DNA from 2 places in the Lysinibacillus phoenicis genome. Region 2 is predicted to be linked to the other one. Evidence: riboswitches for the same ligand, from Rfam matches in the RefSeq annotation. Region 2 holds a riboswitch; the other holds the start of a gene.
The links. A riboswitch is a leader RNA that binds a small molecule or an ion and turns the genes downstream of it on or off. The one in region 2 is predicted to bind thiamine pyrophosphate.

Region 1: another riboswitch for thiamine pyrophosphate. It lies ahead of ABC382_RS03200 (ABC transporter substrate-binding protein); the one in region 2 lies ahead of thiW (energy coupling factor transporter S component ThiW).

The regions. Positions count from the first base shown of each region.
Region 1 covers NZ_JBDFMP010000002.1:399,494-404,507, reverse strand. The annotation lists gene ABC382_RS03215 (ABC transporter ATP-binding protein) at 1-400, opposite strand, end outside; gene ABC382_RS03210 (ABC transporter permease) at 375-1,148, opposite strand; gene ABC382_RS03205 (thiamine-binding protein) at 1,148-1,438, opposite strand; gene ABC382_RS03200 (ABC transporter substrate-binding protein) at 1,439-2,434, opposite strand; TPP riboswitch at 2,592-2,702, opposite strand; gene parC (DNA topoisomerase IV subunit A) at 2,831-5,014, opposite strand, start outside.
Region 2 covers NZ_JBDFMP010000002.1:1,988,049-1,993,062, reverse strand. The annotation lists gene ABC382_RS11590 (VWA domain-containing protein) at 1-1,288, shown strand, start outside; gene thiW (energy coupling factor transporter S component ThiW) at 2,099-2,599, opposite strand; TPP riboswitch at 2,692-2,799, opposite strand; gene ABC382_RS11580 (MFS transporter) at 2,865-4,061, opposite strand; gene ABC382_RS11575 (ABC transporter substrate-binding protein) at 4,403-5,014, opposite strand, start outside.

The DNA of each region.
Region 1 (5,014 bases), 1.6 Mb from region 2:
CTCGCTGCTGCATGCCGCCTGACAGTTCATTTGGATAGGCATCGATAAAGGACCCAAGACCAACCTTTTCTAGCCATTCCTTGGCACGTTCGACGTTTGGTTTACGCTGTAATTCCTCCACGATGGTAACGTTCTCTAAGATGGTACGCCAAGGCAATAGACAAGGCTGCTGGGGCATATAGCCAATCGTCCCTCTCTTTTGCTGTAAATCCTCTCCATTTAATAAAATGGCCCCATGATCGATTGAAGAGACACCACCTATTAATTGAAACAACGTACTTTTACCACTTCCTGAAGGACCCACAATAGCTACAAACTCGCCATCCTTAACCTCAAAGGACAGATCTTCAAGGACTTGCAGGGCATCAAAGGATTTACTGATGTTTTGAATGCTGAGCATGGTTGCCTCTCCCCTTCACCATGATTTTTTCTATAAATCGTATACTGCTAAACAACAGTAAGCTTAACAAAACAATGGCAAAAATCGCGACAAATACACGATCCGTGCGAAAGGAGGATTGAGCTAAGGTCATATATACGCCAATACCCTTTTTCGCACCAAGCCACTCTGCAATGACAGCACCCATGACACTGTATGTAGCAGCGATTTTAACGCCTGAAAATATAGCAGGATATGCATGCGGCCATTCCAATTTCCAAAAAGTTTGCGAAGTTGTCGCACCAATCATCGCAAAATAGTGCTTTAATTCAGGTGAAGTTTGACGAAATCCGTCCATGGCCGCAATGACTATCGGGAAAAAGCACACAAGGCAAATAATAATGAGCTTTGGTAATAAGCCAAAGCCAAACCATATTATGAGCAGCGGTGCTAAGACAAGTATTGGGATATTTTGCGACATGATCAAAATCGGATAAAACAACTCCCGAATAAACAAAAATCGATGCAACACAATAGCTACCGTTAATCCACAACCAATACCAATAGCAAGACCTAATATGGCCAATTGCACCGTAGCCAAAGCATGTGGTAAAAAGGTTGGATACGACTGAAAGCCTTCCATCAGAATACGACTTGGTGCAGGTAGAAGCCAATGGGGAACTTCAGCCACATGCACGACTAGTTCCCAGATGAATAAGAGGAAGGCGATAAAGATGATCGTCCTTCCCTTTTGAAACGCTTGTTTCATTACTGATATTTCTCCGTTAATGTATCCATGGTAATACCAGTTGGCTGATAGAGTATTTTCACTTGTGTAATCACATTAATAGCACCAAGCTCTATCATCTTGTCATTCATTTTCTCAATAAGTTGAAGCAATGTTGACAGCTCACCTTCCATCGTCGTTTCTAGCGGATGTACTTCATATTTCACACCAGATGCATCAATCACAGCAATGGCTGCATCCACATAAGGAATGACATCCTCATATTTCTCTGTTTTCGGGATAATTTGGACACTGATTAATGAATTTGCCATTTATTTGGCCTCCTTTTTAGGTAAGAAATCATTCGTAAAGGCTTGCTTTGCATCAAACTCGCCCTCTAATACCTTGTTGCTAGACATCCAATTAGCATAGTTTTCCCATACAGAAAGCTTTTGCTCTCCCCATTGCTTCGCATCGTCCTGATATTTATCAGCTAACCATTCTTGACTTTTATGCACTAATTCTTTATCTAAGTCAGGTGCCGCTTCTAGTAAAATATCTGCAGCCTCACTTGGATGCTCGATTGCGTATTCATAACCTTTAGAAGCAGCTGCAACAAAGGCTTTTACAACATCAGGATTGTCCTTTATCATTTTTTCATTAGTAGCCAATACAGGCGTATAATAATCCAACTGATCACTATAATCCGTTAAATACAACATATTAATCTTTTCCCCACGAAGCTCTGCCTCAATACCTGTCCATGCATAATAAATCCACGCAAAATCAATATCTTTTTCCATCATCGTGAAGAAATCTAAATCACCTGCATTGACAATATCTAATTGATTAATATCGGCATTTTCTGTTTGCATTAACGATTGGAGTACCGCTTGCTCTAGTGGGGCTCCCCAACCGCCATAAGTTTTACCTTCGAAATCCTTTGGTGAGGTAATCCCTTTAGAAGCAATCGAAGCAAAGCCCGATGTATTATGCTGAATGATGGCGGCAATCGAAACAAGTGGTACATCCTGGACACGTGCCTGTGTGATGCCTTCCTGATAGCTTACCCCAAATTCTGCCTTACCAGAAGCTACAAGCTGATCTGCTCCCGCTTCCCCTGGCATCATAATATCAACATCTAAGCCTTGTTCCTCAAAATAACCAAGCTTTTTCGCGACATAAAGCCCTGTATGATTTGTATTCGGAGTCCAATCCAGTACTACTGACACCTTTTTTAGCTTATCAGTTGCCTGCTTGTCCTCCTTGTCACTACAGCCCACTAATGTTACAAGTGCAGCCAATAGAATAAATAACCATTTTTTCATGCTAGGTCCTCCCAGTTTGTAATATGAAAGTGTTCATAAAGGAATGCGTGTCACCAGAAAGAAAGCGTAAATACGATGGGCAAGAGGTGTTTGAAAATATAAAAAAACGCCTAGGATTCCTCCCAGACGTAAATTGCAATCAATCTTCAAAACTTTGCTTTTTTGAATAGATGTTCCCTACGCTGGTACGAGCCAAATCAGGTTCAAAGGGTCAGCGTCTATCGGACACAATCTCAGCTAGCAACTACTAGCCCCCCTACATTCTTTCGCTATGAACTTTTCGTTGATTATTATACCCATAGTTACTCTTAAAAGACAAGGTACTAATTTGGTTTAACCGTTTTACACCAAAAAAAGCCCAGCTCACAAAAGAGACTGGGCGTTAAAAAAGCTTGGTTATTGTTCCTTTTTGGTCGTTAGAACATGGGAAATAGCCCCATCTGTTGCGATATCCACTTTGAACGATCCATTGGAATGGCGATCAGCACGAGTCAATGCTTGGACATCTAACACCTCTTGCACGCCTTTTTCTGTTTCAATAACAATCTGCTCCTCATCTGTTGCTTGAATAACGGCCACAATGCGGTGCGGATTTGCTTTTAATTCTGTTAATACTTTTAGACCACGTTTTGCACGACTGGCTACTTCAACCTCTGCGACATTCATTTTCTTAACAGCCCCACGCTGTGTCACAATGACAACATATTGCGTTTGATCTGGTTGTAGCACATTCACACCGACTAAGGCTTCTCCATCTTTTAGCGTAATGCCCTTTACTCCGCCTGTTTTTACACCTGTTACTGGTAATTCCTCCATTGGGAAACGAATTGAATAAGCCGTATCTGTTGTTAACATCAATTCCACGTCATCCGTCACAAACGCTGCATAGATCATGGCATCGCCAGCCTTCACATTCATCGTTTTAATTGGTTTTGAATAACGTGTCACCGCGTAATCGGCAAGTGGAGAGCGTTTAATTTGACCATCCTTTGTCGCAGTGAAAATGTACGTATTTGGTTGATCAAATGTTTCAAAGCCATATACAGCGATAATTGACTCATCTTCACCCGTTGGCACGATACTTGAAATATGCTGACCAAGATCCTTCCAGCGAATATCTGGCAGCTCATGAACAGGCTGATAAATATAATTGCCTCGATTTGTAAATAGGAGTAAATGGTGCTGTGTATTTAAGGTTGCTTCATACAATAAGTAATCCGAATCCTTCATCGCAAAATCCTGACCATTTGAGGCGGCATGTGAACGTGTCGAAGTACGTTTAATATAGCCATCCTTCGTTACGGTTACGACAACCTCTTCACTTGGTACAAGAACATCTAAGGTAATTTTAATCTCTTCAATTTCTTGCTCAATTCTTGAGCGACGAGGCTCTGTAAAGCGTTTCTTAATATCAAGCAATTCTTGTTTAATGACACGTACAAGCTTTGCCTCACTTTGTAAAATCCCCTCTAGCTTAGCAATCAACCTATTTAGCTCGTCCTGTTCTTGTCGAAGCTCTGTAATGTCTGTATTGGTTAAACGGTATAATTGCAAGCTGACAATCGCCTCTGCCTGTACCTCTGTAAAATCAAACTTCGCCTGTAAATTAAGCTTGGCATCCTTTTTATCATTAGAAGAACGGATTGTTGCAATCACTTCATCTAAAATGGAAAGGGCTTTAATTAACCCATCCACGATATGGGAACGATCCTTCGCCTTTTGTAAATCGTAAATGGAACGGTTCGTGACTACTTCTTTTTGATGGGCAATATAGGCATCCAATAATAATGGTAAGGTCATCATTGTTGGACGACGATTATGAATGGCAATCATATTAAAATTATAAGCTACCTGTAAATCCGTTGTTTTAAATAAGTATTGGAGAATTCCTTGTCCTGGTACATCCTTTTTCAGTTCAATGACAACACGTAAGCCAGTTCTATCAGATTCATCACGAATTTCCGCAATCCCCTCAAGACGTTTATCTACGCGTTGCTCATCAATTTTTTTCACAAGATTCGCCTTATTGACATCGTAAGGTAATTCTGTGATAACAATTTGCTCTTTACCACCCTTAATAGGCTCCACAACCGCTTGTGCACGGACAATAATTTTACCGCGACCCGTTTCATATGCTTTTTTAATGCCATCAACGCCTTGGATAATACCACCTGTTGGGAAATCTGGCCCTTTAATGACCGTCATTAATTCATCCACTGTCGCAGTAGGCTTATCTAAGCGCATTAATACGGCATCTAGCACTTCATCTAAAGCATGTGGCGGAATATCTGTCGCATACCCCGCCGAAATCCCTGTAGACCCATTCACTAGTAAGTTAGGGAAACGTGCTGGTAAAACAGTTGGCTCCATATCCTGGTCATCAAAGTTCGGTACAAACTCAACCGTTTTCTTGCCGATATCTCGTAGCATTTCACCAGCAATCGCAGATAATCGTGCCTCCGTATAACGCATGGCAGCTGGTGGATCTCCATCGACCGAACCATTGTTCCCATGCATCTCAATAAGCATATGACGTGCTTTCCAGTCCTGACTCATACGCACCATCGCTTCATAGACAGA
Region 2 (5,014 bases):
GTTGCGCGATGAAGATACATTAGGATTTATCGCCTTTGATGATCGGCCATGGGAGATTATAGAGACAGCGCCTCTGAGTAGTAAAGAAGAAGCAGTAGATACGATTTTATCCGTTACACCAGGTGGTGGAACAGAGATTTATAGTTCACTTGCAAAAGCCTATGAAAATCTTGCAGATCTAAAGCTGCAACGTAAGCATATTATTCTCTTAACAGATGGGCAATCACAGTCAGGGAATTATGAAGATTTAATTGCTGATGGGAAAGAGAACGGTATCACATTATCGACTGTTGCGATTGGTCAAGATGCCGACGCAAACTTACTAGAAGCGCTAAGTGACATGGGCAGTGGTCGTTTCTACGATGTTATTGATGAGCAAACCATTCCTTCTATTTTATCTCGTGAAACAGCTATGATTTCCCGTACCTATATTGAGGATAACCCATTTTATCCAGCAATCTATAATGCGGCAGGTTGGAATACACTGTTTGCTAATGGTGTCCCTCAAATGAATGCATATATTGGGACAACAGCTAAACAAGGAGCTACCGTCATTGCAGAAAGTGAGAAGGAAGATCCTGTGTTAGCACAGTGGCAATACGGTCTAGGTAAAACATTCGCCTTTACATCCGATTCTACCGGAAAATGGACAGGAGATTGGGCAAGATGGCAGGATTGGGAGACATTTTGGCAAACACTTATTTCACAAATGCTTCCTAGTTATAATGATGTTGCCTACGATGTGAGATTGGAAACAGATGGTTCCTTTATGATTACGGATCCTACAAATGAAGCAGCATTTTTAGATATTGTAGCAGTTAATGAAGCAGGTGAAGAGCTAGAAACACAACTTGAAACCATTTCGACCTCTCAAGTTCGAGCTACTGTACAGGCTGAACCAGGATTAATTTTCTTCCGTATAGCTGATGAAAAGCAGGCCATATATCAAGCAGGACTAAGCGTTCCTTATAGTGCTGAATATGAACTACTTCCTGTAAATGAACATTTAGTAGAAGAATTAACCAAACAAACTGGTGGATCTGTCTTAAAGGAACCACAAGAAGTTTTCCGTGACTTTGCAAAAAAAGGAGCGGACCGTCAAAACATTGCCTCATGGCTTCTCCTAGCAGGCATGCTACTATTCTTTATTGATATTACAATAAGGCGTTTTGGCTGGAGCTTCCTCACAAAACCGAAGAAAAAAGAACAGCTCGTTGAGGAAAAACCTGTACAGGCAGAAGACACCAATGTTGCCCAATTATTAAAGGGTATGAAAAAAAGATCGTAATATAGTAGAAGCAGTACAAAACGAAACAGTTTTGTACTGCTTTTTTATATTCTTTGAGGTGAATGAAAAAGTAGTCCTCGATTGAGCGGTGAGGGCGAGTGCACTGCAAAGAAGTGTAACTGCTTATAGAGTTGAGGAAAACGCACCAAGAAGGGGGATCCTCGCTCCAAAAGTAAGGGAAAGCGCTCCAAGGAGTGTTGTATCCGCTCGAAAAGTAAGGGAAGCGCTCCAAGGAGACAGGTAACCGCTCCAAAAGTAAAGGAAAGCGCTCCAAGGAGTGGTGTATCCGCTCCAAAAGTAAGGGAAAGCGCTCCAAGAAGTGGTGTATCCGCTCATAAAGTGAAGGGAAGCGCTCCAAGGAGTGGTGTATCCGCTCGAAAAGTAAGGGAAAGCGCTCCAAGGAGACAGGTCTCCGCTCGAAAGTAAGGAGAAGCGCTCCAAGGAGTGGTGTATCCGCTCATAAAGTAAGGAAAGCGCTCCAAGGAGACAGGTAACCGCTCCAAAAGTAAGGAAAGCGCTCCAAGGAGACAGGTAACCGCTCCAAAAGTAAGAGAAAGCGCTCCAAGGAGACAGGTAACCGCTCATAAAGTGAAGGAAAGCGCTCCAAAGAGACAGGTAACCGCTCGAAAAGTAAGGAGAAGCGCTCCAAGGGGTGGTGTATTCGCTCATAAAGTGAGGGAAAGCGCTCCAAAGAGACAGGTATCCGCTCCAAAAGCAAATGTCCCCGCTCTAAAAGAACAAACAAAGTTATCATCAGATATAATGGAATTTCTCCATCTAATACTATATAAAAACACAGAACCCGTTCACTCAATAAAGTGAAGAATTAAAGCTCTTTACTAGGACGGTCTTCCGCAAACTGTTAGCAATCACTACGCCTAAAAGAGCACCTATAGTACTGGATGTTAAAAAGGCTGGCATGAAGAATAAGGCAGCTACGGAGGTCCCCATTAGTAACTTTGCATAAGGTACAGCGATCAGTGAAGCAAGAATTCCTGTTCCAATGATTTCGCCAATGCCAGCTAACCACATTTTACTGCTGTATTTATAAGCGAGGGCAGCACATAATGCGCCAATAACACTGCCAGGGATCGCTAATAATGATCCTGTCCCTGTAAGGATTCGAATGATGGCAGTAACAAAGGCAATTAGGACTGTAGGAACTGGTCCTAATAGAATTGCACCTACCACGTTAATTGCATGCTGGATGGGAAAGGCACGTGCAATTCCTGTCGGGATGGAGACAAAGGTAGAGCCTGCTACGGCAATAGCTACTAATAAAGCCATGACCGTTAATTTACGAATTGACATCAAGTTCACTCCTTTTGATAAAGTTTCACTAGGGAAATAAAAAGGCCGCTACCTAAAAACAATAGGAAGCGGCCTCGCGTATACAATGATAATAGCAAGTAGCGCCACTTCCCTCCGCTAGTATGAACTAGATCAGGTTCAAAGGGTCCGTATCTAAACATATACGTCTCAGCCTTTTAAAGACTCCCCTAGTGGTTAATTTTATTTAATTAGTTTACCAACATTAATGTAACATACTGCTAAAAATAGTCAATGATTTTTCAGACTACTTTGTATCTGGATGCATTAAATGAGGTGCTTTTTTCAATGTCCAGACAAGAGCAAGGAAGAAACATGCTAATAATATGATGGAGCCAAAAATATACGGGCTGTTCATATTCCAGTCGAATAATAGACCTGCTAATGCTGGTCCAATCATATTACCAAGACTCATATAAGCATTATTCAAGCCTGCAGCAAATCCCTGTTCTTTCTCTGCAAGCTTTGAGATTAGCGTATTAACAGCTGGTCGAATTAGTGTTGTTGCTGTAGAGAAAATAGTTGCTACAACTAATATAAGGGCAAAGCCAGAAACGAATAATATTAAGAAAATAGCAACGGATGCAATAAATAAATTGACTAATACGACTTTCATTTCACCAAAACGATTAAATAGTGGTGTAATAATAAACATTTGTACAACGACCCCAAAAGCACCACCGACAACTAAAATAATCGCGATATCTACGGGTGTGTAATTAAACTTTTCTGTCACGAATAAGGACAAAGTCGTTTGGAAATTAGCAATGCCGAACGAGAACACGAGCATAATTATGAGCATAACAAAATAAGGCATATGTATGGAACGAGCCATTTGCTTCGCCAGATTGTCTTGCTTTTGTTTCTGCTGAGCAGTGTTTGGTTTGGTAGAAGGTAATAAAAAGTAAGATAAAATAGATGCTACAATGGCAGCAGCTCCAGCTGTGAAAAATGGGAAGTGTAAGCTTACCTTTGCCAAAAAGCCACCAATACCAGGTCCTATCATAAAACCAAGAGACATAGCAGCACCTAACATACCCATTCCTTTCCCACGTTCTTCATAGGTTGTGACGTCGGCTACAAAAGCCATAATAGGAGGTGCAACAAATGCAGAACCAAGACCACCTAAAAAGCGTGCTAGAAAGAGCATCCATACGTCTGTAGCAAGGCCAAAGCCGATTTGTGCAAGACCTGTCACGATAAGACCGAAAATAATTAAATTTTTTCGACCATACTGATCCGAAAGATTCCCAGCAATTGGAGAAAATACGAATTGAGCTAAGGCGAACGTTGCAATAAGCATACCTAGAACTTGTCCTGCTGCACCGAATATTTTTAAGTACTCAGGCATGACAGGAATAATAATCCCAATACTCCCCATTGCGATAAACATGTTAAACATTAAAATATACAAAGCCGCCTTATTGGACTTCTGCTGGGTCATCGAATAAACCCCCTTTTTTTGTAATCAAATATAGTACAGTCTATCATAAAGAATTATCGCTTGGCTATTAGTTAAGATTATTGAAGTGGTTCGATATTTAGAATGGTTTTCCACAAAAGTTATCTTCTTAGGTTATTTAAGATGACATGTGATGCTATATTTCTAAGTTTTAAATAATAAATTATTCATTTGACAATTGCATGATAGAAGGGGTATGTGAAAATGTGGTCATATACTAAAGTTTCTGTGACAGAAAGAACTGAATTGTTTTTTAACTATAATGAATATGCATGCAGATAAAAACTAGCGAATTGGTGTGTGAACCAATTCGCTAGTTTAAATTATCGTATACTCATTTTAAATTCTAAAAACAATTCATTATATTTTCCTAAATAGTCTGGCCCTAAGTTTTTATAGACCTCTAATGTTTCTCGTTGTTCCTCTGAAGGGTAATAGCGTTCATCAGAAACAACTTCTTCGTCCATTAAGTCCATCGCTGCAATATTAGGCGTAGAATAGCCCACATAATCGGCATTTTGAGCACCAGATTCAGCACTTAGCATAAAATTGATAAAGGCATGGGCACCATCGATATTTTTCGATGTTTTGGGAATAACCATATTATCGAACCATAAATTCGAACCTTCGTCAGGTACAGCAAAATCTAGTTCCTCATTTTCATACATCATATCGGCTGCTTGCCCAGACCAAGTGAGGGCTACAGATGCCTCATTATTGATCATTAATGGTGTAATTTCATCACCAATAATGGCTTTTACATTGGGTGCTAGTGTGATTAACTTATCAGTCGCTTCACGTAGTTCGTGATTATCTAATGAGTTCAGTGAATAGCCTAGACTGTTTAAGCCCATTCCAATGACTTCACGAGCACCGTCTACTAAAAAGACTTTACGCTTTAATGAAGGATCCCATAAATCTTCCCAAGAAGAGAA